DNA from 4 places in the Serpentinicella sp. ANB-PHB4 genome. Region 2 is predicted to be linked to each of the others. Evidence: riboswitches for the same ligand, from Rfam matches in the RefSeq annotation. Region 2 holds a riboswitch; each other region holds the start of a gene.
The links. A riboswitch is a leader RNA that binds a small molecule or an ion and turns the genes downstream of it on or off. The one in region 2 is predicted to bind cyclic di-GMP.
Positions count from the first base shown of each region.

Region 1 (7,643 bases), on a different contig from region 2:
ATGAAAAAAGTAAGGTACTCCATTGAAAATATATTGATGTTTTTAAGAGAAAAAGGAGTCTTTGATATACAAGATGTTGAGTATGCTATTGTAGAGGATAGTGGAAATATCAGTGTAATGAAAAAACCTGAAGCGCAATCACTAACGCCTAATGATATGAATATAGTTACAAAGTACAAAGGTTTAAAAATACCTCTGGTCGTTGATGGAGAGGTTTACGAAGACAACTTACAAAAACTTAACTTAGATAAGAAGTGGCTTCAGCAGCAGTTGAAATTAAATAATGTAAATAACCTTGATGATGCATTTTATGTAGATATAAATACAGAAGGAAAACTCTGTATATCAAAATCAGATGAATCTACAGATTTTATAAAGGACTTTATTATTTAAAAAATACTTAAATAAATAAAGAAGTTGGATAACTCCTATATTGGGGTTTTGTATACTTATTCTATAAAAACCTTTAATAATGTAAGTAGGCAACTTCCTTAATTGAAATCAGTTTGGTTACTGAATTTTTTTGTCTTCCTCAATAGATTTTATCGTTTTTCCTGGAGGAATATTTAGCATTCTACTTTTAGGATCATATAGCTTTTGCGAAGCATAAATCCCATGATGCCCTGAAAATATAAAGCTAATAAAGCATGCTATAAAAAAATAGGTTATTCCTTCTCCGTTGAACATTTCTAAACTAAAAAGAAAAGCAGAAACAGGTGTGTTAGCTGCTCCGGAAAATATAGCAATCATACCTACAGCTGCAAGAAAAGAAGGAGGCATGCCTACTAATGGAGATAATGTATTTCCTAAGGTTGCACCCATAAAGAATAGAGGGATCACCTCACCACCACGGAACCCCATACCCATAGTAATTGCAGTGAATACAATTTTGGCTAGAAAAGCATAGGGAGGAACTTGCCCTTGAAAAGCTTGCTCAACCATTGGTAAACCTCTACCAAGGTAATCCCTAGAACCAATTAAGTAGGTTAATGCTATTATAATGAGTCCTCCAGTAAAGGCTCTTAGCATAAGATTTTTTAAATATTTATCAGATAGACTTTTTATTTCGTGCCGTAACTGACTATAAAGAACACTAGTAAATCCAAAAACAATGGCTAAAGCCATAATCTTCATAAGGTTTATAGCATTAATGTCGGGAATGTTTTGTATAATAAAGTGTTCATGATGCATTCCTAGTGCTGTTGCAACATAATGTCCTACAAAGCTTGCAACAAAACAGGGAATTAAAGCTTCATATTTAGTTCTACCTATGGTGATAGCCTCCATTCCGAAAATAGTACCGGCTATAGGGGCACCAAAAGCAGAACCAAAACCGCCACTTATCCCACTGATGATTAAAATTTTACGATCTATTCTGTTAATCTTAAATAGTCGGTTCACTCCCTCGGATATACTTGCACCCATCTGTATAGCGGCTCCCTCTCTTCCTGTTGAGCCTCCTAGTAGATGTGTGATAAAAGTACAGAAAAAGACGATAGGACCCATCCGTAAAGGAATTTCACCTTGCCCGTGATGAATATGTTCAAGAACCAAATCGTTTCCTTTGCGAGAACCTTTACCATAATACATGTAGATATAACCGATAATAATACCTCCAACAGGAAGTAGCAATAAGGTAAAGGGGTTTGCTTCTCGTATATCTGTTAGAAAGTCATTAAAATTTATTAGTACAGTTGATGTGAAACCTACAACTATACCAATTAGGCTCCCCCATAGAACCCACTTTGCAAGAGTAAAAATAAAAGTTATGTGCCTTACCTTCATTGTGTCAGTAAAAAACTTATTATTTAAACGACCCATAATAGTAGTGCTCCTTTGCTAGCTGGTCTATCAATACTGGTTAAAAAAATATAAAAAAGCTATATAGCTTTAAATTTACAACTTTTAAATTTAAAATTTAGTAGTTAAATGAAGGTACATTTTATATAACTATCTTAGTTAGCTGTTTTTGTTTAGATTATTATTTTCATTTAAGTACTCCAAACGTGCATTGAGAAACTGTACATGCTTTTCTATATCGCTTTTCATATTATTAAACATATCTTTCGCCTGTTGCTCCTCTGTAGATTGGGCCATTAGAGCATAGTTACCTTTAACGACTTCACAGTATGCAATTACTTTTTCTAAATCTGCCAGAACTGTCACTAAAGTCACCTCCCTTAAGATATTGTAACCAAACTATTTATAAAAAATGACATACAATTGGAAGATATAGATTACTGAAATATTTAGATCTAAGCTTTGCATATGTAAGTTGGTAATAAATAAAACAACTAATAAAATAGTCTCTTATTTTAAGTTATTAAAAATTATTAAAGAGAAATAAAAATTATATTAAGAATAAAAGAAAAGTATCTTCTTAAATATAAAACTAAAAATTTAGAAAAAAATCTTTAAAGCCCCCTTAAAATTTAAGGACTATTCGTATAGATAGTAAAACAGCATATAAAAATAAGGCAAAACCATTGAAAGGTGGTGACGCAAAACTACAGGGACTACGGGTCATTTATACCCTTGTTAGCCAGTTGCACAAATATAAAACAATAAGAGCTTATTTGCTTTTAGAAAGCGTTTGAGGTGAATTCATGGTAAAAAATAAAGTTTTTCTTTTAACATTAATATTGATACTTTTGATAGCATCCGGTTGCTCAAAGAAACATGTTGATACAGAAAATCAAAATATTCAAGAGAAAGCAGTTTTATATGAGAATATAGATTTAGGTTTTAGAGTATTTGAATCATCTCAGTGGAATGTGGGAGAAGAGTCAACTAATGGATCATTTAATGTTACCTTTGAAAACAATAAGTTAAAAGCCATTGTCACAATTCTTACAAGTGAAAAAAGTGTTGACGAAATTAAAAATGACTTAAAAACAGGAACAAGAAAAGCAAATATAATTCAAGACACAAAGGATTCCTTAATCTTTGAATCAGAAAGGAAGGAAAGTATCCGAACAGAAATCTACATAAAAGATAATCGAGCTAATAAAGGAATTATTACCTTTATGACCCCTGTTAAAGACTACGAAAACAACAAAGACGCGATTGATGAGTTTAGAAGAAATCTTCAATTCTTCTAATTAATATTATAAGAAAAATAGAAAGGATGGTTTATATGAAAAAGCTAATTGTTACTAGTATGGTAGGGGTTTTATTGATAAGTGGAACAGTGTATGCTGATGAACAACAAGAAGTTCTAACCCCAGAGTCAGAGTTATACGAAACGATCCGATTGATTGAAAATAATGAATATGAGCTGACAGAGGCATATGAAGAGAAGGCTCTTTTACAAGATGAATACGCTGATAGGCGTCTGGAGGAAATGGAAGAAGTACTAAAGGAAGAGGATCAGGAAGCTGCTGAGAGATTGATAGAAGATTATAATGAACACATAGAGGAAATCAATAAAAATCTTGAGTTAGGAAGAGGGCTTGGGAATGACATAACTAATGTAGAGTCTTTAGTCGCACAAAATTCTTTAAAACGCAGCGAAAACCTTTCCACTCTTTTAGAAAGAGAAGATATCCCCGAGGAAGCTAAAGAAGGTATTTCAAAAGCTATAGAAAATCAAAACCAAGTAAGTGAACGCTTAGCGGAAGCTTTAGAAAAAGCTAGTCAGGCAAGAGAACAGGCTGAAGAAAGAGCAAATGAAGCCAGAGAACAAGCTGAAGAAAGAAACACTCAAGCGAGAGAACAAGCTGAAGAAAGAGCGGTTGAAGCGAGAGAACAAGCTGAAGAAAGAGCTAATCAAGGCAGAGGGAGAGCTAAGGAAAGAGAAGAAAGATAAATTATATCTAATGAATTTTGGACAATTAAATACAAAAATTGGAGATAGGCTGAAGTACTAAAAATTAAGACAAATAGTAGAAACCATTTTAAAATTGTAGTAGACTAAATGCCATAAGCTAAATGATTAAATTCTAGTGCTTATGGCATTTAATATAAATACTAGAGGGTCAACAAAAACGTCACAGTAGGAGTTATTATAAATGGCTGATAAATCTATCTTTCAACAATTCATTATACAAGCGAAAAATGGAAGTGAAATAGCCCGTGAAAATATTATTTCTTACTACAAGCCATATATCATTAACACTGTTGGACATCTAAGTAAAAGGTATATTACTTGGAGTGATGAAGAAGCCAGTATTGGCCTTATTGCATTCAACCGAGCCATTGACAGTTACGATGACCAAGGGGGCAGATCCTTCCTCAATTATGCCTATCTCCTAATTAAAAGAGATTTGATCGACTATTATAGACGGGAAAAACCAAGACAACACATTTCGATGAATTATAGTACAGAAAAAAACGATATTACTAATAATCAAATGGAAGTTAAGAACTCCTTTGAGTCTTTTCATCAAACACAAGAAACACAGGATTTGGTAGAAGAAATTTTAGAATTAGACCGTAATCTAAATTTGTTTGGCATTTCATTTGAAGAACTTGAGTACTATTCGCCCAAGCATAAAGATACAAGAAAAACGTTATTTTTAATGGCTAATAGATTTATAGAAAGCCAGGAATTTATAGAAACACTTTTAACAAAAAAACGCTTACCTTTAAAATCTTTTGCAAAGAAAACAGGGTATCGTATTAAGACAATTGAGCGTCACAGAAAATACTTGATTACATTAATTATAGTAAAATTAAATCCCAAATGGATTCATCTTTCTCAATACATTAAAGATTCATAGAAAAGAGGAAATGTCTATGAAAAATAATATTATAAATGGTACAGTTATAAAAGTTACAAAAGAATATGTTGTACTGATGACTGATGACGGAATGTTTAAAAATATTCAAAGGTCTTCATCTGATCCAGTGCCCATATTAGGCCAACAATTTTACTATACAGAAAGACGTCAAAATAAATTGAAGTGGCAAAAATATGTTACAGTCGCAGCTGTTTTTCTACTACTCATTTTTTCGGCTACAATGATGCCTTTTAAACATGAGGATCCGGTCTATATAGTTGCAATTGATATTAACCCAAGTATAGAAATTTTTGTTGATGATAATCTTCAAGTTATAAAGGCCAAAGGGCTAAACGATGAGGGAAAAGAAATTATAGATTTGGCTTATCAGGATAATTTATTATCTTTTATAGAAGAGATTATTAATCAATCCGTTGAAAAAGGTTTTCTTCATGAATATAACCAGGCAGTTATAACAACAGTTGCTCCAGAAATAGAAAGTGACGAATTAACGCTTAAGGAAATTGAAGAGTTAATTAATAGATCTTTCGAGAATAAGGCGTTAAAAGCTAAGGTTGTAACGGCTACAGCAAGCAACAATGTTTACGAAGCCGCTAAAGATGCAAATTTATCAATAAATCACTATAGGGTATATGCAAATCTTAAACGTCAGGGAATAGTTCAAGATTTAGATGAAATAATAGGAAAAAATATTTTTGAATTAGAAAGAGCATCTAATAATGAATCTAGGTCCCAACAAGGCACCTCTCAAAAACCCAATGAAAAAGAGAATAAACAACAAAGTGACAGGACACCGCCTATAGTTTCAGAAGAAGGAAAACAAAATACAATAACGCCTCCTTCATTAGAGGACGAGGTTACTAATGTAGAAAAATCAGTACCTGATCGAGCGAAAGAAAAAAAGCCCGGCTTAGTTAAGGAGATGAACCAAGGATTACCTTCTTCTACTATCAATGACAACAATTCTATGAGAAGAGATAGGTAACTTATTAGAATCATTTCAAAAAAAATGTCCCTGCGTGTGACTTACACCTATGAAAATTCCTTTAAGGATAGCTTGAAGGAATTTTTTGTGTTAATATAATGATGTAAAAGGTAAAATTATGTAAAAATATTAAAGTTTTTGTCTATAAAGAAATATGGAGGATGTGAAAGGGGAACCTGGTGTGATTGAACTTAAAAATGTTAGCAAACTTTATGATGGAAGCAATGAAGTAGCACTTGAGAAGATGTCCCTAGAAGTGGGTCAAGGAGAATTCTTATTTTTAGTGGGGCCAAGTGGTGCCGGAAAGAGTACATTAATAAAACTTCTTTTCCGAGAGCAGTTACCGACAGAAGGTGTCATTAACTTTGAAAATAAGGATATTACAAAGTATAGAAAGCGAGATATATTAGAGTATCGAAGACGTATAGGTATGATTTTTCAGGACTATAAACTCATTAAACAAAAGACTGTGTTTGAAAATGTGGCCTTTGCCCTTGAAGTGCTGGGTCATTCTCCTATGTCGATCCAGAAAAAAGTTACGGAGGCTTTAGATAAGGTGGGCCTATCACATAAAGCCACTTCTTTCCCAAGGGAACTTTCCGGTGGAGAGCAGCAAAGGGTAGGCGTGGCCAGAGCCATAGTGAAGGACCCTGTCTTGATTTTGGCCGATGAACCTACAGGAAACCTTGACCGTGATAATGCATTACAGTTAATGCAGTTACTTGAAAAAATAAACGATGAAGGAACCACAATGATTATAGCAACCCATGCATGGGATTTAGTTGATCGTATGCAAAAGAGAGTTATTTCTCTAGCCGGTGGTAAGCTTAAAAGGGATGAAAAAGGGGGTTACAGTGATGAATAGACATGCTTTTCGATATTGTATGCGTCAGAGTATGCAATCTCTCTCCAGAAATGCGTGGCTTGCAGTAATTACATCTGGATTAATTGCAATATCATTAATTATTTTAGGCGGATTTTTCCTTGTTACAACAAATGTGAATCAATTTATCCGCAATGTGGAGTCTAATATAGAAGTAAGTGTTTTTCTAAATGAAGGCGTAAATGAAACGGAAATACAACAAAGAATTGAACAGCTTGAAGGTGTAGTTAGTCAGAGCTTTGTTCCAAAGGAAGAAGGTTTATATGATTTTGGTAGAAATATGGGCGACCCAGCCCTATTAAGGGATTTAGAAGGGGAAAACAATCCCTTGCCGGATTTGATTCGTGTTCGAGTGGAGGACCCTGAGAAAGTTGTAGCAGTAGCAGAAACAATTAATACATACCCAGAAGTTGAATTAGTTGACTACGGAGAAGAACTAGTTGCTCGCTTAATGCAGATAACCGGTCGTTTAAATTTTCTGTTTTTAGTTCTTGGAGTTGCTATTGCCCTGGGAGCGATATTTTTAATCGTTAACATTATTCGACTTTCTGCAGTCGCAAGACAAGAGGAAGTGGTTGTAATGAAATATATGGGTGCAAGTGATGGATATATTCGATTTCCATTTCTGATGGAAGGAATGGTAATGGGTTGGATCGGAACCGTTGTTGCAATTCTTACCCTTGGTTTTATTTACTTTAGATTGACATCCTCCTTTAGTCAGGACTCGTTGATTCTATTATTCCAACCAGTTACGGACATAGGGAGACTACTACCAATTTTTATTGGGTTGATGCTTGGAGGAACACTGATGAGCGCTTTTGGAAGTTTTGTATCAATTCGTAAATATCTAAAGGTATAAAAACCTATTTGAAAGGGAGGGCACACAATGCGTCGATTAATAACGGGGCTAGTACTAGGGACCTTATTCTTGGTATCCGTTGTGGGTGGAATGAACAGTCTTGTTTATGCCAACCCGGATTACCCTGACCAAGATGCGGATCAGATTAGGGAAGAAATTGCTGAATATGAAGAA
Region 1 is NZ_JAVKGO010000004.1:111,907-119,549, reverse strand. Features, by position in the region: gene RH915_RS05085 (DUF421 domain-containing protein) at 1-393, shown strand, start outside; gene RH915_RS05080 (voltage-gated chloride channel family protein) at 511-1,821, opposite strand; gene RH915_RS05075 (DUF1657 domain-containing protein) at 1,960-2,166, opposite strand; cyclic di-GMP riboswitch class I at 2,467-2,554, shown strand; gene RH915_RS05070 (hypothetical protein) at 2,607-3,101, shown strand; gene RH915_RS05065 (DUF5667 domain-containing protein) at 3,137-3,808, shown strand; gene sigI (RNA polymerase sigma-I factor) at 4,011-4,721, shown strand; gene RH915_RS05055 (anti-sigma-I factor RsgI family protein) at 4,738-5,727, shown strand; gene ftsE (cell division ATP-binding protein FtsE) at 5,909-6,592, shown strand; gene ftsX (permease-like cell division protein FtsX) at 6,585-7,469, shown strand; gene RH915_RS05040 (DUF3048 domain-containing protein) at 7,497-7,643, shown strand, end outside.
Region 1: linked by a shared signal. The riboswitch ahead of RH915_RS05070 (hypothetical protein) and the one ahead of RH915_RS01325 (GspE/PulE family protein) in region 2 are both predicted to bind cyclic di-GMP.

Region 2 (7,643 bases):
CCCAGAAGAAAAGCATTTAAAAAAGCATTAAAAATTCTAGAAACCGACATTGACACAACAGCAATTATTGGGGACCAAATTTTTACTGATATATTAGGGGGCAATCGAATGGGATTATTCACCGTACTTGTTGTACCTATTGTCAGCAAAGAATTCTGGTGGACAAACTTCGTCAGAAAAATCGAAAGACATGTCTTAAGGGTCGTTTTAAAAGATCATATTAAGGAGGGGGACAAATGATAAATATAGACGGAAAAACAAAAACTGTATGCCTAATTGGTAACCCTGTGGCACACAGTTTTTCTCCTTTTATACACAACTTTGGATTTGATTTACATAAAATAAATGCTGTATACCTAGCCCACAATGTTCAAGGTGAAGACCTAAAACAAGCAGTGGAGGGCATAAAAGTACTAGGATACCTAGGTGCAAATGTTACATATCCACATAAAACTGAAATAATCAAACACCTAGATGAATTAACCGAAAGTGCTAAATTTATCGGCGCCGTTAACACCATTCAAAATCAGAATGGAAAATTAATTGGACACAACACCGACGGGGATGGATTTGTTGCAGGACTTAAAAATAAAGGACATAATTTGGACAAGAAGACAATATATATTTTAGGAGCAGGGGGCGCAGCTAGAAGTATAATATTCTCCCTTTGCAAAACCTTTCAGTGTAATATTACTCTCTGTAATAGAAACCTTGAAAAAGCTCAGCAAATACAACAAACCGTTAATGAACACCCAAATCTATTAGGAAAAATAGACACCTGCTTAACCCCAGATCAAATAGATACAAACAAAACAATAGACGTGATCATAAATTGTACACCTATAGGAATGGAAGAAACGATGAATCAAATTCCCTTTGAACAGCATATTACCTTTAATGAACGTATGTTAGTTTGTGACCTCATATATCAACCTTATACAACCAAACTTCTACAAATCGCATTAGATCATAGCGCCAAAGTACACTATGGTTTAGACATGTTAATCTACCAAGGAATCCTATCCTTTGAAATTTGGACAAATGAAACCCTTCCTTACAATGAAATTGATGCATTATTAAAAAGAAAGCTGTATTAAATATAAACAATATTCCTTTGAACTTTCAGATTAATCTTTAATTATGATTGAAATTAAATCATAACCCTGATACAATGAAAGAAAATGTACATATTTCATACCATGTATCGATGGATCATATACATCTAAGGAAAAATATTTGAGGGGGATAAAAATGAAAAAATATTTTTCAAACCAAAGAGGCGCAAGCTTAACCTTAGTCCTAGTAGTGTTTTTAGTACTAAGCGTATTTGCAGCCGCCATTATTAACGTAACCTCCTCTGATCATAAAGAAACCCTATACCAAGAAAGAAATATGCAAGCCTACTATTTAGCCCGTTCAGGCGCAGAGGCAGTAGCCCAAAGAATAATTGATAAACCAGATGAAATTAATAATATTCTTGAAAAAGAAGGAAATGTAGTAGGTGAAAATATTGACATTGAAGTAGAAAAAGATAGCGACAACATCATCATTGAATCAACAGCAACAGTAGAATTTGGTAAAGGTACAACCAGTGAAACTGTGGTTATAAAGTTAATGGGTAAAGGTTCCGAAGGTGAATCAGTTAACTCTGGTTTTGATTATGCAATTGCTACTAGGGGAAATATATTAGGTGCTGGAGTCATCAATGGTAACGTTCGAACACTAGATGGTAATAGAAACAACGTTGAACCAGTGGTAAACGGGGAGGTAGATGGTGGGGAAGTTATTTTCCCTGAAATACCATCCTCAACAAGCTTTGATGAGGATATACATCCAATTAATGAAGAACAGCTTCAGCTCCCAACCCCCACATGGCCTCCAATAAGTGAAAAGAAAATAGAATATCCAAATCATTCGGTGTTCTCAAATTGGGGTTTAGGGGCAGGAACAAAAGTCATCATTGATACAGGTGCTAATAAAAACAATGTGCTTTTTATAAAAATTAATAATTTAGTTAATATAGGAGCTGCATTAGCTGGTGCCCCTATCGATATTGAGGTTACTGGTAATGGAACGTTATTATTAGAAACTAATGGATTTCAAATCACAAATGCCCACGCAAGTATTAGAACAACAGGGAATACAAAAGTTATTCTACACAACAGAAGCAATACTGTTCAGCTTACGGTCGGTGGAAGTGGAGCAAATATAAATATTATTAATGAGTCTAATATAGAGACATTACTTAATACAGGTGGAAACCTAACGGGTTCGATTTATGCCAAAGGGGATGTAAGGATTCAAAGTGGCTCCTCTGTAACACATCCTTCTTTCGGTAATGAAGATGGTGATTTAGAACCAATACCCTCAGGTGATGCAACTATAACTTATTCCCATGATCGAAAGGTTTATATAAATTAGTTTAATTTTAAATCAACCCTGAAAGGAGAATGCCCACCATGAAAAAACAAATGAATCAAAAAGGCCTTACACTAATTGAAGTATTGGTTTCCTTAGCACTTATCGGTCTAATCATGGTGAGTCTCATTCCTATTTTGACCTTTGGATTTAGACATGTTTTTCGTGGGGGCCACCGTACAACCGTAGCATTTGAAGCCCAGCAAGAAATTGAATCTGCCATTAGTGCAGGAACCTCAGATGGCGAAGTTGAATCAATGACAATACGTTTTGGCGACAAAGAAGACGGAAAAATTAAAGTTAACGGAACTTGGATCAAAGAAGGAAATATAAAATACTTTGTACCATTTGTACCGAATGAACAATAAGGAAAGGAGTTAGCCACTTATGTATAAAAAAATTATCAAAAATAACAAAGGCATTACATTGGTAGAATTAATTGTTGCCATGGCAATTGTTTCGATAATTGGTGGACTAACGATTTCCATGTTTTCCTTTGGTATTACAGCATTTAGTAGAAGTGATCAACAGTATCAAATACAATCAGACCTAAGGTTTGCTACCCAATTTATAACAAGGGAAGTAAGGAATGCAGGAAGTGTAGATTTACAGGGAAATATTCAGGATTTCGAACAAGACTTCGAACAAAGCTTGGAACAAGGCTACAATTATATTTATTATAAAAACGGGGAGCTCAAGTATAAAGCATCCACAGGGGAAAAACATTCCTTATTAAAAAATGTACAAATAGATGATCAAGAGATATTTTCTAGTAGTGATAATTTATTAAAAATCGAACTAAATGGAAACAAAAACAACGAAAGCTTTAGTCTGACTACAAAAGTAGCATTAACCAACGCAAAACTAGATACGGAAAACAAAGGCAACGTCATAAAATTTTCGAAGTGATATACAATAACATATTTTACCTATATAAATTCACTTTTTTGAGAAGGGAATCCTACAGCAGTGTAGAATAATATACAAAAAAGAAGCAAAATTCTCAAGGAAAAGCATGCAAAGTATAAATTTTCCAAATAAAAGTGCTTGATATACAAACAACTTGATAAAAAAGTTTGCCTAAAGTATTTTTAATTTGAGGCTAACTTAGGAACAGATGAATCACAGGTGTATTTGGACGCTTAAGCTGTGAGGATGTAGTGGCGTAACCGACCAAAAATACCTAAATGTTTTTGGTTTTTTTAAACAACAAATATCAGAATATTAAACCACTAATATGTTAAAATTCACATCAATAAGGAGGGGCTCATGAACAATTCTAAACGGAAACGATTAGGAGATTTACTCATAGAAGCGGGTCATATTACAACTGAGCAGCTCTACCATGTTCTTCACTTACAGAAAGTAACAGGGAAAAAACTAGGAGAAATCCTAGTAGATGAAAACTTCGTAACGGAAAAACAGGTTGTTGAAACCCTCGAAAGACAGCTAGGTTTTATTTATGTTGATTTAAACCAAACCTTTATCGATCCAGAAATACCAATTTTAATAGATGAAAAATTAGCGAAAAGATACTTTTTAATTGCTATTGATAGAAAGGATAATCAATTAACCGTTGCAATGACAGATCCCCTTAATATTTTCGCCTTAGATGATATTAAAATCGCCACGGGTTTTGATGTAGAGCCGGTAATAGCTACTAAGCAGGAAATTTTATCCGCAATAAATCAGTACTATGAAAAAGACACAGCGGAGGACGCCTTTAAAGAGTTTAAACAAAGTTTTGATATAAATGAAGAAGACATTGACGACGAAACCCTCAGTGAAGTTAACAATGCCCCGATAGTTCGGATTGTTAACTCCCTTATAAAACAAGGGGTAAAAATGAGGGCAAGTGACATACATATAGAACCCTTTGAGGACCATGTAAAAGTCCGGGTAAGAATCGACGGTGACTTACAGGAAATAATGAAGCCAGAAAAATCAACCCACTCAGCTATTGCCACCCGTATTAAAATTATGGGAAAAATGGATATTGCAGAAAAAAGAATTCCTCAAGACGGTCGTATTGAAACCCATGTTGAAGATAAACCCATTGACCTACGTATTTCAGTATTACCAACAGTGCATGGAGAAAAAATTGTTATAAGAATTTCTGACAGAGAAAATTTCAATATGACAAAGGAACAGCTAGGCTTTACAGATCATAACCTAAAGTTATTTGATCATATAATTAAAAATCCTAACGGGATTATTCTTGTAACAGGACCAACCGGTAGTGGTAAAAGTACCACCCTGTATACAACCCTACAAGAAATAAGTACACCAGATAAAAACATTGTTACCGTCGAAGACCCAGTTGAAAATCAAATTAATGGAATCAATCAGGTTCAGGTAAACAATAAAGCTGGTATGACCTTTGCAAACGCACTACGGTCTATTTTGAGGCAAGATCCTGACATCATTATGATTGGAGAAATTCGTGATGCAGAAACCGCACAGATAGCCGTAAAAGCCTCTATTACAGGTCATTTAGTATTAAGTACAATGCATACCAATGATACAGCATCAACCGTAACTAGACTTGTAGATATGGGGCTAGAATCTTATTTGGTATCATCGTCATTAGTGGGTGTTGTTGCCCAAAGACTAGTAAAAAGGATTTGTGAAAAATGCAAAATATCCTTTCAAGCAGATCCATTACAAAAAGAATTATTATATAAACAGGCAGATGAAACAGTAACCTTACATAAAGGTACTGGGTGTCGCCATTGTAACGAAACGGGGTATAAGGGGAGAATTGCTATACACGAAGTGATGGCAATTAATAAAGATTTAAGAATATTAATAGATAAAGAAGCCACAATAGACGAGATTAGAGATGCGGCAGTAAATCAAGGTATGATTACCCTAAAACAAAACTGCGTACAATTAGCACTACAGGGGATCACAACCACTGATGAAGTAATAAGAGTGGCCTATAGCTTGGATTAAGGGGGATACGCATGAATGCTATAGCATTACTAGAAAAAACACTAAATGCCGGTGCTTCTGACTTGCACATAACCGTTGGTGTTCCACCGGTTATCAGAATTAATGGGGACTTAGAACGATTAAAAGAGAATGCATTATTACCAAAAGATACAGAAGATTTGGTAAAACAACTACTGAACCATCAGCAGTTCAAAGAACTAAACGAAAATGGAGAGTTGGATCTATCCTACTCCTTATCTAGTCTAGGCCGTTTCAGGATAAATATGTACAAACAGCGAGGTAGTTACGGTATGGCAGTTAGGGTTGTAGCTGGGAAAATACCCTCCTTTGAGGAACTTAAGCTACCAGATTCCGTAAAGGATTTAGCAAGAAAAAGACGGGGGTTAATTCTAGTAACAGGCCCTACGGGAAGTGGTAAATCTACAACCTTAGCAGCAATGATTGACTTGATAAATAAAGAAAGAAGTGGCCACATATTAACCCTAGAGGACCCTATCGAATACTTACATAAGCATAATAAAAGCATTGTTAACCAAAGGGAAATCGGTCACGATTCTAAAAACTTTACCAATGCCTTAAGGGCATCCCTAAGGCAAGACCCAGAGGTTATTCTTGTTGGAGAGATGAGAGACTTAGAAACGATAAGTATAGCAATTACTGCAGCAGAAACCGGTCACTTAGTTCTATCTACTTTACATACTTTGGGAGCTGCAAAAACAATAGATCGTGTAATAGACGTTTTTCCACCCTACCAACAACAGCAAATAAGAGTTCAATTAGCTTCAGTAATAGAAGGGGTTATATCCCAACAACTAATACCAACCGCTGATGGAGAAAATCGAATTGGGGCCTTTGAAGTGATGATAGCAACAACTGCCATAAAAAACATGATCAGGGAAGGCAAAACCCATCAAGTCGCAAATGCAATTGCAACTGGCTCAAAATATGGGATGCAAACCATGGATAACGTGCTTTTAAAGTATTATCGAAACGCAATTATTACAAGAAAAACTTTTTTAAGCCAGGCAACAGACAAGGAGTTTGCACTTAAATACGGCGGATATTAAAGAAATGTAAGGGGTGAGCTTATGGCAACCTACAAATACAAGGCAATAACTAATGAAGGAAAAAATATAGAGGGTACCTACGAAGCATCAGACCAAGGTCAGGTTGTAAAAATGATAAGGGAACAAAAACAAATCCCTATAAAAATAAAAGAAATGAAAAAACAAAAAGACCTTGAAGACTTCTCCTTCGGGGGAAAAGTCAATGCTAGAGAAATTGCGGTCTTCTGCCGCCAATTTCATACCATGTTAAATTCAGGCGTACCTATTGTAAAATGCTTAGACATTTTGCGAAGACAGACAGAAAACAAAAAGCTAAAAGAATCCCTAAATGAAATTTATGGAGATGTTCAAAAAGGTTTAATACTTTCCGATGCCCTAAAAAAACACAGAAAAGTATTTCCTGACCTCCTAGTAAATATGATAAAATCCGGAGAGCTTAGTGGAAGTCTTGATTCAGTAATAGACCGTATGGCAACCCACTACGAAAAGGAATTTAAAATTAACAACAAAGTAAAAAGTGCCATGATGTACCCATTAATCGTTGCTATTGTAGCAGTATGTGTAGTTATTTTTATGCTGATGTTTGTATTCCCAACGTTTTTAGAAATGTTTGATGGAAGCGACCAGCCACTACCCGGTATAACCCAGCTACTATTAAATATCAGTGATTTAATGAGGGAATTTTGGTACATCTTATTCGGAGGTATTTTCGCAATTGTTTTTGGTACAAAAGCCGCTTATGAAACAGAAAAGGGCAAAAAAAATATTGATGGTTTAATCCTTAAAATGCCCGTGATCAAAAACTCTATGCAAAAAATATACACATCTAGGTTTACAAGGACCCTAGCCACCTTGTTAGCAAGTGGGCTACCCTTAATACAAAGCTTAGATACCTCTGGAGAAATTATCGGCAATGCAGTTATGAGAGATGGACTGATACAAACAAAAGAAGACGTTAGAAAAGGTGCAGACCTTTCAAAAGCTGTAAAAAGAACGGGACTTTTTCCACCTATGGTAGACTCCATGATCCAAATAGGAGAAGAGTCCGGCTCCCTAGACAGCATTCTTCAAGAAACAGCAAATTTCTATGACGAAGAAACCGAAACCGCCATACAAAAGATGGTCGCATTAATTGAACCTCTTATGATCGTTACAATGGCATTAATCATCGGCTTTATTGTAATTGCAATGATCCTTCCGATG
Region 2 is NZ_JAVKGO010000001.1:243,383-251,025, forward strand. Features, by position in the region: gene RH915_RS01300 (YqeG family HAD IIIA-type phosphatase) at 1-240, shown strand, start outside; gene aroE (shikimate dehydrogenase) at 237-1,097, shown strand; gene RH915_RS01310 (hypothetical protein) at 1,252-2,421, shown strand; gene RH915_RS01315 (PulJ/GspJ family protein) at 2,460-2,786, shown strand; gene RH915_RS01320 (PilW family protein) at 2,806-3,327, shown strand; cyclic di-GMP riboswitch class II at 3,520-3,602, shown strand; gene RH915_RS01325 (GspE/PulE family protein) at 3,688-5,373, shown strand; gene RH915_RS01330 (type IV pilus twitching motility protein PilT) at 5,385-6,440, shown strand; gene RH915_RS01335 (type II secretion system F family protein) at 6,462-7,643, shown strand, end outside.

Region 3 (7,643 bases), on a different contig from region 2:
CAATTACACCATGGGGCTCTGATGGATGCGCTTAGCTCAGGAGGCGGAGGAGGTGGAGGCAGTCCCCCACCCCCAACGAGAGAAGAGCGAAGGGATAGCTTTAATAGTGGTGCAGGAAGAAGGCCTTCAGGTGGGGCGAGCAATACAATAATTCTTTACGACCCCTCGAAAGAAGCAGCTAGAGAAGATGCATTAAGACAACAGTACAACAGTGCAGATAATTTTTGGCAGAGAGGTTTAGTAGTTGGAAAAGCAGCTATCAATTCATGGGGGAAAAGATACAGATATGCGAAAGCTAACTATCAAGCTAATATATATAATAGAACTGGTATAAGTCCAAATGTATCAGGGGCCGCTTTGGATACAGCAGCTTTTTATGCCGGTGGGAATGTGCTGTTTGGTGGTGTAGCTAGTGGAGTTAGGTCTTTAAGGGGTATAGGCGGGAATGTAGGAGGTAATGTTAGTGTTCCCCAAAAGGCTAAAATATAGTTAATCAAATACAAAAAAATAGAGGTGTAGCTCCCAGGGGTGGGGTTATAAAGGTGGCAGAGTGTTTAAAAATGATGGTAGGGGTGGTGGTCAGGTTCTACCAAAAAAAACAACATACAGAGAATATGATGTTAATCGATATATAAAAGGGCAAAATAGGGGCGGAGAAAGGGTAGTTATAGGAAAAGATGGATCAGCGTGGTATACTAATGATCATTATAAAACTTTTACTCGAATAAAATAATGTAATTGGGGTGTTAATTTGTTATTAAGGTTAAATGAACCATATTTTCATGTAGTGGTGGGAGCGGAAACAGAATTTATTGAGTTTTTAAAGTACAGACAAGTTACTTATAAATCAACAGTTGTTTCAAATCTTATTAAGGGTGATAGTTGTAAAACGACAAATGATTTTTATGATGAATTTTCTAGGGTTTTGCAATTTCCGGATTATTTTGGGTACAACCTTTCGGCCTTTGACGAGTGTTTAAATGATTTAGAATGGATTGAGGCAGATGGATATGGCTTATTTGTGAGCAATGCTCATCTTCTTCTAGTTGATAATGCAAAAGTACTAGAAGCAGTAATTAAATTATTGCATAACGCAGCGAGGGAATGGGCTAACGGTAGAGAATTTGATGAATTTGGAACTCCCCCTACTCCATTTCATATATTCTTACACTGTCCGATTGAAAATCAAAAGGAAATAAGGTTGCGGTTAAATAAAGCAGGGGTTAGTGAAGTTGAGGTTGAAAAAATAGTTCTATGATAGTGAGTTATATAATATTTGTGAATTGAAATTAGTTTTTTAAGATCTTAAGGGATATTAATTCCTTAAGGTCTTTTTAAACTTATAACGAAAAATCATTTAGAATAAATACAAATAGAGGACAGTAACTTTTATACCATCATATATGGAAAATATTTTGACATAAAAAGAGTAGTAATAATAAAAGATTAAAGGCAAAGGAATCTACAAATTATGGAAATAATAGGAATAAATAAAAATAAAACTATTGGTATATATTTAAAAAATTACTAATTAATTGAAGGATTTTTAAATAATTTGTCAAATATGGTATAGGTCAATAAAATTGCATGATAATTTTAAAACTATAAAAAGAAAAAGGCAAACCTGCTGAAAAGCGGGGGCGCAAAGCCACAGGTCTAAGGTAGATCTTCTGCTATGATGGTTGGGTTGCCGAATAGGTTACAAGTACCGACACCACAGTTACCGCAAAATTAATATCACTGTTACCCTAAAGCAGCCTGAATCATTTTGGCTGCTTTTTGTTTTTACCTTTATCTCTAGAAGGAATGTTGGATATGGCAGAGAATTTGCAGCGGCAGTAACAGTAGATGCAGGCATTACAGTGGGCTCATCTGTTGCAGGTGCTATGATAGCCGGTGCTATGGCAGGTTCTTTTGCTCCAGGAGTCGGCACTATATTTGGAGCGGTAGTAGGCTTAAGTGCAGGCTTAATAGCTAATGCAACTATAAGAAAACCTGCTATAAATCAAGTGAATTCATTTTTCGGTCGATTCAGAGCAAGGTAGGAAGGTGATGAACAATGCATAAGATTATAGAAGAAAAGCTAGATTCATGTATAGTTGTCAAAAATCAAAGGTATGAATTAAAACTTAAAATTTTTGAGCCTACTGAAATTAGAAAGTTAATACCCTGTTTATTTGTTAGCAGCTTATTTCCTGTATTTTTTCTACTTTTTATACCTCCATCTCCAAGTGAGTGGATTTCTTTTAATAAAATTATTTTTATTCCGTATACTTTGTTAAGTGTTTTATTGTTTGTTTTTGCACAAAGGTTTAGAATTACTTTATTTTCTTATATGTCTTTTAGTAATACTCTAATCACACTAAACTTTTTAGTTTTAGGTTTACAAGCAATGAATCAATTAAATCTAAAGTCAATTGTAATAATAGGGGTGACATATGGAATAAATTTAATTTTAATTATTTTAAATAGAGAAAAAATATTAATCTGGGTAACTAACTCAGGCGGAAATGAAATAATATTTCCAGTGATGGTAGCTACTATAGGAGCAATTGCAGGAAGGATCATTTACTTATTTGTTCCAGATTTAGCACTCACAATAGGCGGTTTAGTTTTCGTTTTTTCCTCTTATATATTTTTAATAGGTATCCCTTTGAATTTATATAAGTGGTACTTATTGAAGAAAGAAGGTCTATAGGAGTTGGCTAAGCCAACTCCTTACTTATAAGGTTTTAAAAAACAAGCTCTGTCGATATCGCGAAACAGTAATGGCGACTACAGGTGCTTTTGCTGCGGGAATAGATCTTTTTGGCAGACTAAAAGGAGTTACAAAAACATCAGCAGTAACTATATCAAGTAGATTTTTAAGAAGAACTGCCGTAGTTGGTGCAGCATTAAACGTATTAGATGGGATAAATGATTTTAATAGAGGAAAAAGAAGAAGAGGAGCAGGAAAGATATTAGCTGGGGGAGCAATGGCTGTTGGTTTAGTTGCTGGGGCAGTAACGGCGCCAGTATGGGCCCCTTATGCTGTGGCTGGTGGAGCCGTAGTTGGTACCGGAATTGCTACCTACGATGCAATCCAAGCTTGGAGAAGGAGAAGGAGGGGTTAACAGATGAAATGGGCTAAACATTTGACAAAAGAACATAAACAAACAGATAAATATAAGGTGTGTATAAGTATATACTTTGGTTCATGGGGCTTTCTGCTTATGGGTATTTTTAATGTACTATGCATGACTTACATAATAATAGACACTATAATAGACACTCAAAGAATAATTATTGAAGAAGTTAGATTGATCGCGCTTGGGATAGGTTTTATATATATTGGTATAGAAATACAAAAGGTTTTTAGAAATGATATACCAAAGTTAGATTGGGACGAAGTTATAGAGGAAGAACGGGCAGAAAAGGAGAAAAGGAAACAGAATAAAAAGAAGTGGTTTTAAAAAAGGGGCTATTAACAATGGAGGAAATATGAAATTTCCTTAGATAAATACATATAAAAGATATGCTTATTTAAAAAAGATCGGTATCTAAATGTTAATAACTCATTTAGATACCGACCTTTTTTTATTAATGGTTTAAACAACTTATTTTATGGAAATATATTTAAATAGGTATTGAAAAAAAATAAAAAATTATTTATAATAAATTTAAAAGTCAAAGAAAGTCTAAAAGGGGTGTCATCAATGCCGAGGATGAGTGATGTAATAGAAGCATTTATTAAAGAATTGTTTCAGGAAGGCAGTTATCAAACTGTTGAAATACAGCGAAATGAATTAGCAAAATATTTTGATTGTGCCCCATCACAAATAAGCTATGTTTTAACGACTAGATTTACCCTAGGTCAAGGGTATCGTATCGATAGTCAAAAAGGTGGGGGAGGTCATATTAGAATCAGTAGGATATTGGTAGATACAAATGCTCAGGCATATAGAATAATTTGTGATCAAATTGGAAGTGAAATCAGTAAAAATCAAGCGGAAGCGTTACTTCGGCATCTATATGAGCAAAAGCATATAAATGTAAGGGAGTTAAATATTATAAAAGCAGCCATCGATGATCAAGTAATTAGCACACCTTTAAATATAAAGGATAAACTAAGGGCAAAAATCATGAAAAGTATTATAGCTGTCGTATTGGAATAGGAGGGGTTATTTTGTTGTGTCAAGAGTGTAATAAAAATCAAGCCACTGTTCATTTAACCAAGGTTGTTCAAGGAAGAAAGGCTGAAATGCATCTATGTGATGTATGTGCAAAGGATAAGCAGAGCAAGAGCTTTCAAGATTCCTTCTCGATTCACAACTTTTTAGCTGGTCTTTTAGATATTAACACAGAAATGGGCTATACCGAGGGAAACAAGGGGTATGGTTTAGTATGCAGTAAATGTAATACATCTTATCAAAATTTCAAAGAAGCTGGAAAATTAGGTTGTAACCATTGTTACGTTGAATTTAAAGATAAACTAAATCATTTAGTAAGGCGGATACATGGGAACGCTGCACATACCGGAAAGATACCTAAAAGATCCGGAGGGATTATTCAATTAAAAAGGGAAGTAAAACATTTAAAATTAGCATTAGATGAAGCGGTTAAAAAGCAGGAATTCGAAAAAGCCGTTGGTCTCAGGGATGAAATTAAGGCCTTGGAAGCAAGAATTAAGGATATGTAGGAGGAGGGAATGATATGGCAAAGTGGATAAAAGAAGCTGGACCCCAGTCAGATATCGTACTTAGTACAAGAGTTAGGTTGGCTAGAAACTTTGAAGGTAAATCTTTCCCGCATCAACTAAATAGTGAAGAGGCGAAGGAAATTACGGATACAGTTTTTAATACTGTTCGATTAGGGAATGAATCCTTTGAAAAGGACTTTAAACTGATAGGGATGGATGGGATTGATGAATTAGAACAACTAAATTTATTAGAAAGACATTTAGTAAGCCCTGATCTTATAAAAAATACAGGCATTGCCAGTGTTCTTCTAAACACCGAGGAAACCCTAAGTATACTAATTAATGAAGAAGACCATATTAGAATACAGTGTTTACTACCCGGTTTTCAATTACAGGAAGCGTGGGATACGGCAAATAACTTAGATGATTTACTAGAGGAGAATATAAAGTATGCCTTTGAAGAGCAATTAGGTTACTTAACCGCATGTCCAACGAATCTAGGGACCGGTATCAGAGTATCGGTTATGTTGCATTTACCCGCACTGACCTTAACAGGACATATACAAGGGGTACTTAAAGCCGCTGGACAAGTGGGGCTAGCTATTCGGGGAATATATGGTGAGGGTACGGATTTTTTAGGACACTTATATCAGCTTTCCAATCAAGTGACCTTGGGTGCTACGGAACAAGAAATTATATCAAACATTAAAGATGTAACGACACAGGTGATCCAAAATGAGCGCTCTCTTAGGGAACAACTAATGATGACTAGGAAATTAGAGTTAGAAGATAAAATATATAGATCCTATGGCATATTGAAAAATGCAAGAATAATGACTAGGAAAGAAGCCATGACACTTATTTCTGATGTAAAACTTGGCATGGCCCTAGGTTTGGTAGAAGATATTTCTATTGAGAAGCTTAACGAATTAATTGCATTAATCCAACCAGGGTGCTTACAAAAGCATTTTGGCAAAGAATTGACCGATAGTGAAAGGGATTTTAAAAGATCACAATTAATTAGAGAAATGTTATAGATAGGGAGGTTATAAAAATGGAAGGACGATTTACAGAAAGAGCAAATAAGGCAATTATTTTAGCCCAAGAGATTGCACAACATTATGGCCAAAACTATGTGGGTACAGAGCATCTACTTTTAGGGTTACTTCATGAAGGTGGTGGCATTGCAGTAAAAGTACTAAAAAATATGGCCATTGAACCAAAACAAGTGCAAGAAAAAGTAGGAAAAATGATTGGGGGAACAGAGAAACAAGGGAATTTATTAGGCTTTACCCCTAGAGTAAAAAAAGTTTTCGAACTTAGCTTTTTAGAAGCAAGGGCTATGGGACATAATTACGTTGGGACGGAACATTTACTTTTAGGTATGATAAAAGAAGGGGAAGGAATCGCTGCTAAAGTGCTAGTAGAACTTGGGGCAGATTTAGATAAAGTTAGAGAAAAAATACTGGAGTCTCTAAACCAGGGAAAAAGTCAATTTTACCCTCAAAATAAAGAAGCGAAAACAAAGAAAAATACCCCAGTGCTAGAGCAATACGGACGGGATTTAAGTCAACTAGCAAGGGAGGGTAAAGTAGATCCTGTTGTTGGTAGAGATAAGGAGATACAAAGAGTTATTCAAATACTGTCTAGAAGAACAAAGAATAATCCATGTTTAATAGGTGAGCCAGGTGTTGGAAAAACTGCTGTAGCCGAAGGCCTTGCCCAAAGAATAGAAGAGGGAAATATTCCAGAGATCTTAAAGGAAAAGCGCGTTGTTTCCTTAGATATAGCGGCTCTGTTAGCCGGAGCAAAATACCGAGGTGAGTTTGAAGAAAGACTTAAAAAAATAATGAATGAGCTAAGTCAGGCCCAAGATGTTATTTTATTTATCGATGAATTACACACAATTGTAGGTGCTGGAGCAGGAGAAGGCTCTGTTGATGCTGCTAATATTTTAAAACCTGCTCTTGCTAGAGGGGAACTGCAAACAATTGGTGCAACAACACTAGATGAGTATAAGAAACATATTGAAAAAGATGCTGCACTAGAAAGGCGATTCCAACCTATTATAATAGATGAACCAACTGTAGAGGATACAATAAAAATACTTTTAGGTATTAGAGATAAATACGAAGCACACCATAGAATTAAAATAACCGATGATGCACTAAAAGCTGCGGCAGAGTTATCCCATAGATATATAGCAGACCGGCAACTGCCGGACAAAGCAATTGACCTTATTGATGAGACGGCATCAAAAGTAAGATTATCTATATTTACAGCACCACCTAATCTTAAAGAGTTAGAAGAAAAATTAGAACAATTATCAAAAGAAAAAGAAGAAGCGATTAGTTTACAAGATTATGAAAGAGCAGCAAAAATTAGAGATGAAGAAAAAAGCTTAAATGAAGTTCTAGATAAAGAACAAAATGCTTGGAAAAACAAGAATCAATCAACTGATGCGCTGGTTACAGAAGATCGAATTGCAGAGGTAGTAGGAGAATGGACTGGAATTCCTGTTACTAAAATTAAAGAGGAAGAGTCAGAGAGACTACTGAAAATGGAAGAAATTTTGCACAGTCGCGTTATCGGTCAAAAAGAGGCGGTAAAATCAGTTTCAAGAGCGATACGAAGAGCCAGAGTAGGATTGAAAGATCCAAAGAAACCGATTGGTTCATTTATCTTTCTCGGACCCACTGGTGTAGGTAAGACGGAGTTATCTAAAGCAATAGCAGAAGCAATGTTTGGTGATGAAAATGCAATGATTAGGGTAGATATGTCGGAGTTTATGGAAAAACACACGGTTTCTAAATTAATTGGTTCACCACCAGGATATGTAGGATACGACGAAGGTGGTCAATTAACAGAAAAAATAAGAAGAAGACCCTATTCAGTTATATTATTCGACGAGATAGAAAAAGCCCATCCGGATGTTTTCAATGCACTGCTACAAATATTAGATGAT
Region 3 is NZ_JAVKGO010000016.1:188-7,830, forward strand. Features, by position in the region: gene RH915_RS10410 (hypothetical protein) at 22-489, shown strand; gene RH915_RS10415 (ribonuclease domain-containing protein) at 551-733, shown strand; gene RH915_RS10420 (barstar family protein) at 752-1,258, shown strand; cyclic di-GMP riboswitch class I at 1,608-1,695, shown strand; gene RH915_RS10425 (hypothetical protein) at 1,683-2,045, shown strand; gene RH915_RS10430 (hypothetical protein) at 2,060-2,698, shown strand; gene RH915_RS10435 (hypothetical protein) at 2,769-3,113, shown strand; gene RH915_RS10440 (hypothetical protein) at 3,117-3,452, shown strand; gene RH915_RS10445 (CtsR family transcriptional regulator) at 3,696-4,154, shown strand; gene RH915_RS10450 (UvrB/UvrC motif-containing protein) at 4,166-4,678, shown strand; gene RH915_RS10455 (protein arginine kinase) at 4,693-5,715, shown strand; gene RH915_RS10460 (ATP-dependent Clp protease ATP-binding subunit) at 5,733-7,643, shown strand, end outside.
Region 3: linked by a shared signal. The riboswitch ahead of RH915_RS10425 (hypothetical protein) and the one ahead of RH915_RS01325 (GspE/PulE family protein) in region 2 are both predicted to bind cyclic di-GMP.

Region 4 (7,643 bases), on a different contig from region 2:
AAGCATATCTAATGCTTCACCAGCTCTAACTTCACCAACAACGATTCTATCCGGTCTCATCCTTAGTGAATTTTTCACTAGATTTCTCATCGTAATAGCTCCCTTACCTTCTATATTAGCGGCTCTTGTTTCTAAAGTAATAACATGGTCTTGTTTAAGTTGTAGTTCTGCAGCATCTTCTATGGTTACAATTCTTTCATCATTAGGAATAAACGATGATAGTACATTTAATGCTGTAGTTTTTCCACTACCCGTTCCTCCAGATATTACAATATTTAATTTAGATCTGACACAAGCTTCTAAAAACTTTGCAATATTAGATGATAAAGTGCCAAATCTAATTAAATCTTGAATTTTAAAAGGATCTTTAGAAAATTTTCTTATTGTGATACATGGACCTTTGAGAGAAAGTGGAGGTATGATTGCATTTACCCTAGACCCATCCTTCAATCTTGCATCAACCATAGGCATGCTTTCGTCAATTCTTCTCCCTATAGGAGAAACAATTTTATCTATAATATGCATTACATGACTTTCATCTCGAAATACAATATCAGTTTGTACGATACGACCCTTTTTCTCTACATATACTTGTTTTGGACCATTTACCATAATTTCTGATACATCCTCATCTTCTATCAACCCTTCTAATGGTCCTAATCCGATTACTTCATTGACTATCTCTAATGCAATAGTCTGCCTTTCAGAATAAGGTAAAAAACCTGCATCTCTATCGAGGATATTTTTTACTATATCATTAATACTTTCATCTAATGTTTCATCTGTTAACCCCTTCTTTTTTATTTCTTTGTTCATCTCATCAATGACTTCTTTATGAATCTTAATTTTTAGATCTTCATACTTATCTTTTTTCTCTGATTTAGGTGAATCAGACTTCTTACTTTCTTCATCCCTTACCTTTACTGGTATCTTTTCTTTTTCTAATCGCTGTAGTAATGACATTGTATCCCCCCTTTATCTAAAGAGTTTTTTTAAAATAGACCTTTTCCCACTAGACTCTTCTAAATCTTTTTGATAACCCTTATCCTTAATTACCATTTTTGAAATTTCCTCAATCGACTTGCTTATTTTGCTATTTGTTTTATTCGATACAAAGGGAATACCTCTATTTGCAGCTCTTACTACCAGTTTTCCATCACTAGGCATATGATTTGCTATATAAAATTCTAATGTTTTTTCCACATCAAAAGGTGTAATACCAAAATCTTCTGATGCTCTATTTAATATCAGTTTAGTTTTTTCTTTATGATGCAAGGTTTCTAATAGATCAATACTTAGTTTCATATTTTTTACTGCTGGTAAATCCATGGACATAATTAATAGTATTTGATTAGATATATCTAATGCACTTAAGGTCGTTTCATGAAAAAAAGGTGGAGTATCAATAATGATGTAGTCATAATGCTCACGTAATACAGTTAAGATTTCTAATATATTTTCAGGAGTTACCAACTCAGAATCTTCTGGTCTAATTGGTGCTGGAAGCACTTTTATCCCAGACATATGTGTAATTAAATAGCTTTCTATTAAATCTATATCTAACTGATTTCTCTCTTGTACAAGCTCTGCTATACTTTTTTTTGGTAGAATATTTAAAAATACTGAAACATCACCAAATTGCAGGTCTAAGTCAACTAATACTACCTTTTTATTTGTATCTTTAATCATCTGAACTGCTAAATTAACGGATAAAGTTGTTTTTCCTGCTCCACCTTTAGTGCCAAATATAGTTACTATTTGGGGCACTTTATACTTATTCTCCTTTTTATTAGAATTTGCTTGTAATGTTGCGATTTTCTTTTTTTCGTTATGATAAACCCGTCTCACACTATTAATAAGTTCCTCTTGATTGAATGACTTTACTAAATAGTCTTTAGCTCCAGCGTGAATGGCTTTTTTTGAGTATTCTATATCGTTCCTTGCACTTATTAGTATCGTAGCTATGTTTGGATAATTTGCTGTAATTTTTTCAGTAGTCTCAACACCATCCATAACTGATAGGTTTAAATCAATTATTACAACATGGGGTAAAAGTTGTTCAGTTCTTTTAAGTGCTTGCTCTCCATTAATTACCTCACCAATGATTTGGATATCATCGTAACCTAATAAAAATGTTTTATAATAACCTTCTTCTTTTATATAATCACTGGCTATTAACACTCTAATTTTTTCCATAATCTTCACACCCCTTTGACTCGATACTTTAATTATCTTAAAAAATCATTTATTTCAAAAGGCTCCGGATCGCTTGTTGTATTATCAATGGGAGATCTTAACATTAAACTAATTGTTCCACGCTGTGTTGCCATTTGTAAAGGTAAAGACTCTTCTAATGTTACTGCTAAAGTAGCTGTTCTTGCCTCTGTAGGATTTTGAGCATTTTCTCCGACTTTTATATTTAAGTCTCTACCTATAGCAAGAACCTCTATATTTTGAAGTACTACTACAGAATGTGGTACCTGAACTTCTTCCCCTATAGCTATCGTTGTTATAACGTCAACCTTATTTCCAGGCTTTATCAATCCTGAAACACCACTAACTTCATCTACTGGAACTGACATAGCTCTCTTTCCTTGTGGAATCATATATGCCAGTCCTTCTTTATAGTCCCCTTTTTCAATAATGTGACTTTGAAAAATACTTTGACCTTTACTAAGTGTTGTTAAAGTAATTTTTCCAACAACTTCTTTTGAGCTTGTAATCTGATTTGAGTCCATATATTGTACGGGTATGGTTTTTCTTTCAATCATGTTCATAGTTACAACGGTTCTTTCTTGTATATTTTCTTTCGCCACAATAATTTCTATATACTCAGTATTATCAACAGACTGTTTTAAATTGTTTAAATAGGAAAAAGTCATCAAAGCAGTTGCTAATCCAAAAACTATAGCTAAAAGAAACACTACTTTATTCTTCATCGTCGATCCCCCTTTAATAACTTAATAAGATAGTTTTGTTCCATATAAACCATAATCTTTTCCATTTATATCTATTTCACCTGATATTGTTGTTTTTATAAATTTACCTGTTATAATGCTTTCGTTACCTTGACCTTTTACTTCATCAACTAAAAATATTGCAAAACCTAAAACTTCAACTTGTCTATGACTCTTAAATTCTATGACTGGCACCTTAAGAAGTCTTTGACAATTTGGGTCAAAATTATCTGAAGTACAATAAGGAATATGATTGCATTGGGCAATTCTGTAATCTATTGCTCTTTTGGTTGGATTTGACATGTTTCCTGTTTCTACATCTAAAATGTCACCAACGCGAATGACGCCGTCAAATCCATAGGTTAAGTTATCTTCATATATCCTTGCCCCGGGCTTTGAAAGAGCAAGTGCGCCGAACCACCCTGTATCTCCATCACCGGCACCCACTTTTAAAGTGTATTGATGCCCAAAAGTGAAATCATAGTCTTCTACCCCTAATGGTACAGCCCCTCTTAGTCCAACGATTGGGGCAACATCTGCTATAGCAACAGCTTCTACTTGTCCTGTTGAGAAGCCTAAAACCTTCGCAAATAGAAATTCTACCCTACGTTTAGTCGTAACTTTAACGGAATGATTATTATTAATTATATCAATTAAAATAGTACTTTCATGTAGCCCATTTTTCTCTCCAAATGATTTTCCAACCTCAACAGCTCTGTATGGATTATGTGGAAGTTCTTGAACTGCTGCTAACGCAGCTGAATCAGTGGCATTTGTTATTTGAAATTTATTTAGGTATAATAGGCCCGCATCAACTACAAGGGCCACAAATCCAATAAAAACAATCATTAGTATTGCTACAATTATTAGTGCACTACCTTCTTCATTTTCAAGAATTCTATTTATTTTTTTCATCATATCCACCTCCTACTCCATACGCATGGTAATATGAGATTTGACATTATATGAATCACCTATAAAAATCGAAATGATGGGTAGGTGTATTTTAAGAGGATACTCAACCTGTATAGAAATACCATCCCCTCTACTTCTATATATTTCACCTGGTGTAATATGAATATTTACTTTATCTTTATTTAGATGTAATGCAGAGGTTCGTTCCTCGACTAAAGCCTTTATCTCTTCGTCTAATGCACCCACTGCTGCTGCCCTAGCACCCTCTCTTGCACTGTGGGTTACCATTAGATATGTGCCAAAAACCCTACCAAATTCTATTATTCCAAAAACTAATAGCAATAGGATTGGTAAAACTAATGCTAACTCTACTAATGCTTGCCCTTCATTATTTTTTTTAAATAGGTTAATCATCTAATCACCCCAATATTATAAGCCCAACAATTGCACCAATAGCAATAGGCACACCATATGGAAACGAGTATTTTTTTTCATCATTGTTAAATGACATTACACTGAACTTAGATGTAATCATTACTTTAACTCCCGTTAATAAACCTTTTGAAGTACTTAACAAACTCTTGTAATATATTAGAATGCCCAGTGCTATAGCACCACCAGCTACACCCATAATTATAAATGTATAAAAAACAAATTCCGGTCCCTTTATGGCTCCAATTGTAGCTAGTAATTTGACATCTCCACCACCTATGCCATTGTAATAAAAAGGAACAATTAGTAATATCAATCCCAATACAAACCCGGATAAAGTAAGTAGAGCGCCCTCAAAGCCTAATTCATATATATTTAATACCATTCCGAAGATTACTCCTGGTAATAATAGACTATTGTATATTTTTCTTTCTTTTAAGTCAGTTACTAGACAAATTAGTACTATTAATATAAGTACTACGTTAATCATAAGAAACACTTCCTTTTGTGAAAAAATTGGCCCTACTGATTCAGTAGGGCCTTTTCTAGAGCATTATCTCATCACTATATCTCTGTGCTGTTGGTAATAGATTCAAATATTTCCGTTAGTTTTCCTCTAAAGGCTACTAATACAGTTATAAGTACTACTGAAATGATCCCTATGATTAGCCCATATTCTGTCATTCCTTGACCTGCTTCTTCTTTCCATAATCTTTTAAATAATTTCATAAATCTTACCCCCTTAAAATTTTGTTTTTTTGCTCATCTTACGCTCTTGCTTAGGATGAACAGCCGCTGGGGTACATTTCGAAAAATGTTTACCTGTTAACAAAATACCCCACTCATCAGTTGACGAGTGGGGTTGTTAGTACAGGATGCTTAATGATATACCCTCGCAACTGGCTGGCATAGTGGAAACCACCTTAGCCCCTTTAGCTTTGCGTCACTACCTTTCAGTAGCTTTGCCAATGATTATTTAGTTGTGCTTTGTTCTTAGTTACATTATATTCATATAATGCATTGGAGTAAATCAATCATTATACCTAAATTTGATAAGCCTAGAGTACTAATATTTTTTGGGATTAACGAAAGATATTTCTATCTTTTCTCTTTTTGATGAAAGTTAATACCCAAAACAGGGTTATCACAATGAATGCTACTGTTATGCTTTTTCTTATTAATCCAACATCATGGAAACGACTTCTTATTCCCCAAAATCCCCATGCAAAAACTAACCAAAATATCATATCTTTTCTAAATAACAGTAGAAAGGATATAAGCATTGTTACGAGTCCTAATAATACAATAAACCAAGCTTCTTTAGATAAACCCCATTGATTCCAATCTAACGAGTACAAAAGAATATCTAAATTGGCAATTGTTGCAAAACTAATCCATGAGAGATACATAGTAAAAGGTACTTTAACTAATATATTATCCGTTAATTTCGCTCTGTACCTGCAGGTAATAATATTATAATAGATTTTTACTAATGTTATAGTTAAAGCAATCATTGTAAAGAAAGCGTATACAATAACTTCGTAGTGCCACAAAACTAACCATAAACTGCTTAAAATATTGCTTAAAGAAAACCAGTACCCTACTGCGACTATATATGGGTTTCTTTTATTCCTTCGTTTAAATTGATATATAGTAAAAGATAATAACAGAAGATATATTAATCCCCAAATTAAGAAAGTAAATGAGGCAGGCACAAAATAAGTAGGGAATTTATCTGCTACTTCACCCGTTGTTTGATTATTAAGTTTTAAATAATTAGCTAATATATTTGTAATAATTAGTAATATAAAAGTAACTAAATTAACCCATCTTCTCGTGTACTGTATTCTCACCTTTATATCTCCCATCTATATTACTTAATTTCAAATATTCAAAAAGTATTTTTTTGTCGATAATATCTATACACCTAATAAAAATTATTGTATTATGGAATAATACATATATGTTCTATAATGCAAAATATATAAAAATGAGGTGCTTAATAAATGAAAATTAAATCTATAAAGAAGCTTAAACTTTATGGCTTCAATAATTTAACAAAAACTTTGAGTTTTAATATTTACGATATATGCTATGCCAAAACTGAAGAAGATCGTAAAGGTTATATCGAGTATATTGATGAGCAGTATAATGCAGATAGACTTACTAATATTTTGACCAATGTTGCAAATATTATTGGAGCAAATGTTTTAAATATCGCTAAGCAAGATTATGATCCTCAGGGTGCTAGTGTTACTATTCTAGTTTCTGAAGAGGAAATTAATCATGAAAATACAGAACACTTTGATGAATCTGATGAAGCCCCTGGCCCACTGCCTAATTCTGTTGTTGGACATTTAGATAAAAGTCATATTACTGTTCACACATATCCAGAAAGTGATCCAGACAAAGGTATCAGTACTTTCCGTGCTGACATTGACGTTTCAACTTGTGGTAAAATCTCACCACTAAAAGCATTAAACTATTTAATCCATAGTTTTGACTCTGATATAATTACTATCGACTACAGAGTTCGTGGGTTTACTAGAGATGTAAGTGGGAAAAAATATTTTATTGATCATAAAATAAATTCTATCCAAAACTACATCGCACCTGAAACTAAGTCACTTTATCATATGATGGACGTAAATATTTATCAAGAAAATATATTTCACACTAAGATGATTCTAAAACAATTTGAACTTGATGAATATTTGTTTGGAATTTCAAAAAAAGAACTTCTTCCAAAAGAGAAGAAGAAAATAAAACAAGCTTTAAAACATGAAATGATGGAAATATTTTACGGGAGAAACATAAGTAAAGTTTAAATTATAAAACTGTGGATTATAAAATCCACAGTTCTTATTTTTATATTTATCAATACAATCACTATTGTTTGTATTGTGGTTCCTGACTTTGAATAAATTGATTTCTTTTCTCAAGGGTTTGATATGCATTATCTAAGTTCTGAGCCAGTTGTTGAAAATCTTGTTTAGCTTGTTGATCTTCTGTTTGTAAAGCAAAGTTTTTAAGGGAAGCAGATGCACTTTGTATTCCTGACATAACTTGCTGCATTTGCGTAGCTACTGTCATTTGTAAATCACCTCCTTTCCGAAATTGCACAATTAACCTTTAGGCTTAAAAATTAAAGCAGCTAAAAATCCAAAAATAATTGCTGATGATATACCGGCACTGGTGACTTCAAATATTCCAGTTAATATACCCACAAACCCTGACCTCTCTAGCTCTGCAAACGCACCTTTTACTAATGAATTGCCAAAGCTACTTATTGGTACCGAAGCTCCCGCTCCTGCAAACTCAATTAATGGCTCGTATAAA
Region 4 is NZ_JAVKGO010000005.1:4,965-12,607, forward strand. Features, by position in the region: gene RH915_RS05455 (CpaF family protein) at 1-963, opposite strand, end outside; gene RH915_RS05460 (AAA family ATPase) at 976-2,196, opposite strand; gene cpaB (Flp pilus assembly protein CpaB) at 2,229-2,939, opposite strand; gene RH915_RS05470 (pilus assembly protein TadG-related protein) at 2,961-3,872, opposite strand; gene RH915_RS05475 (TadE/TadG family type IV pilus assembly protein) at 3,885-4,286, opposite strand; gene RH915_RS05480 (A24 family peptidase) at 4,291-4,794, opposite strand; gene RH915_RS05485 (Flp family type IVb pilin) at 4,869-5,033, opposite strand; cyclic di-GMP riboswitch class I at 5,196-5,281, opposite strand; gene RH915_RS05490 (hypothetical protein) at 5,387-6,157, opposite strand; gene speD (adenosylmethionine decarboxylase) at 6,311-7,132, shown strand; gene RH915_RS05500 (DUF1657 domain-containing protein) at 7,194-7,397, opposite strand; gene spoVAE (stage V sporulation protein AE) at 7,430-7,643, opposite strand, start outside.
Region 4: linked by a shared signal. The riboswitch ahead of RH915_RS05485 (Flp family type IVb pilin) and the one ahead of RH915_RS01325 (GspE/PulE family protein) in region 2 are both predicted to bind cyclic di-GMP.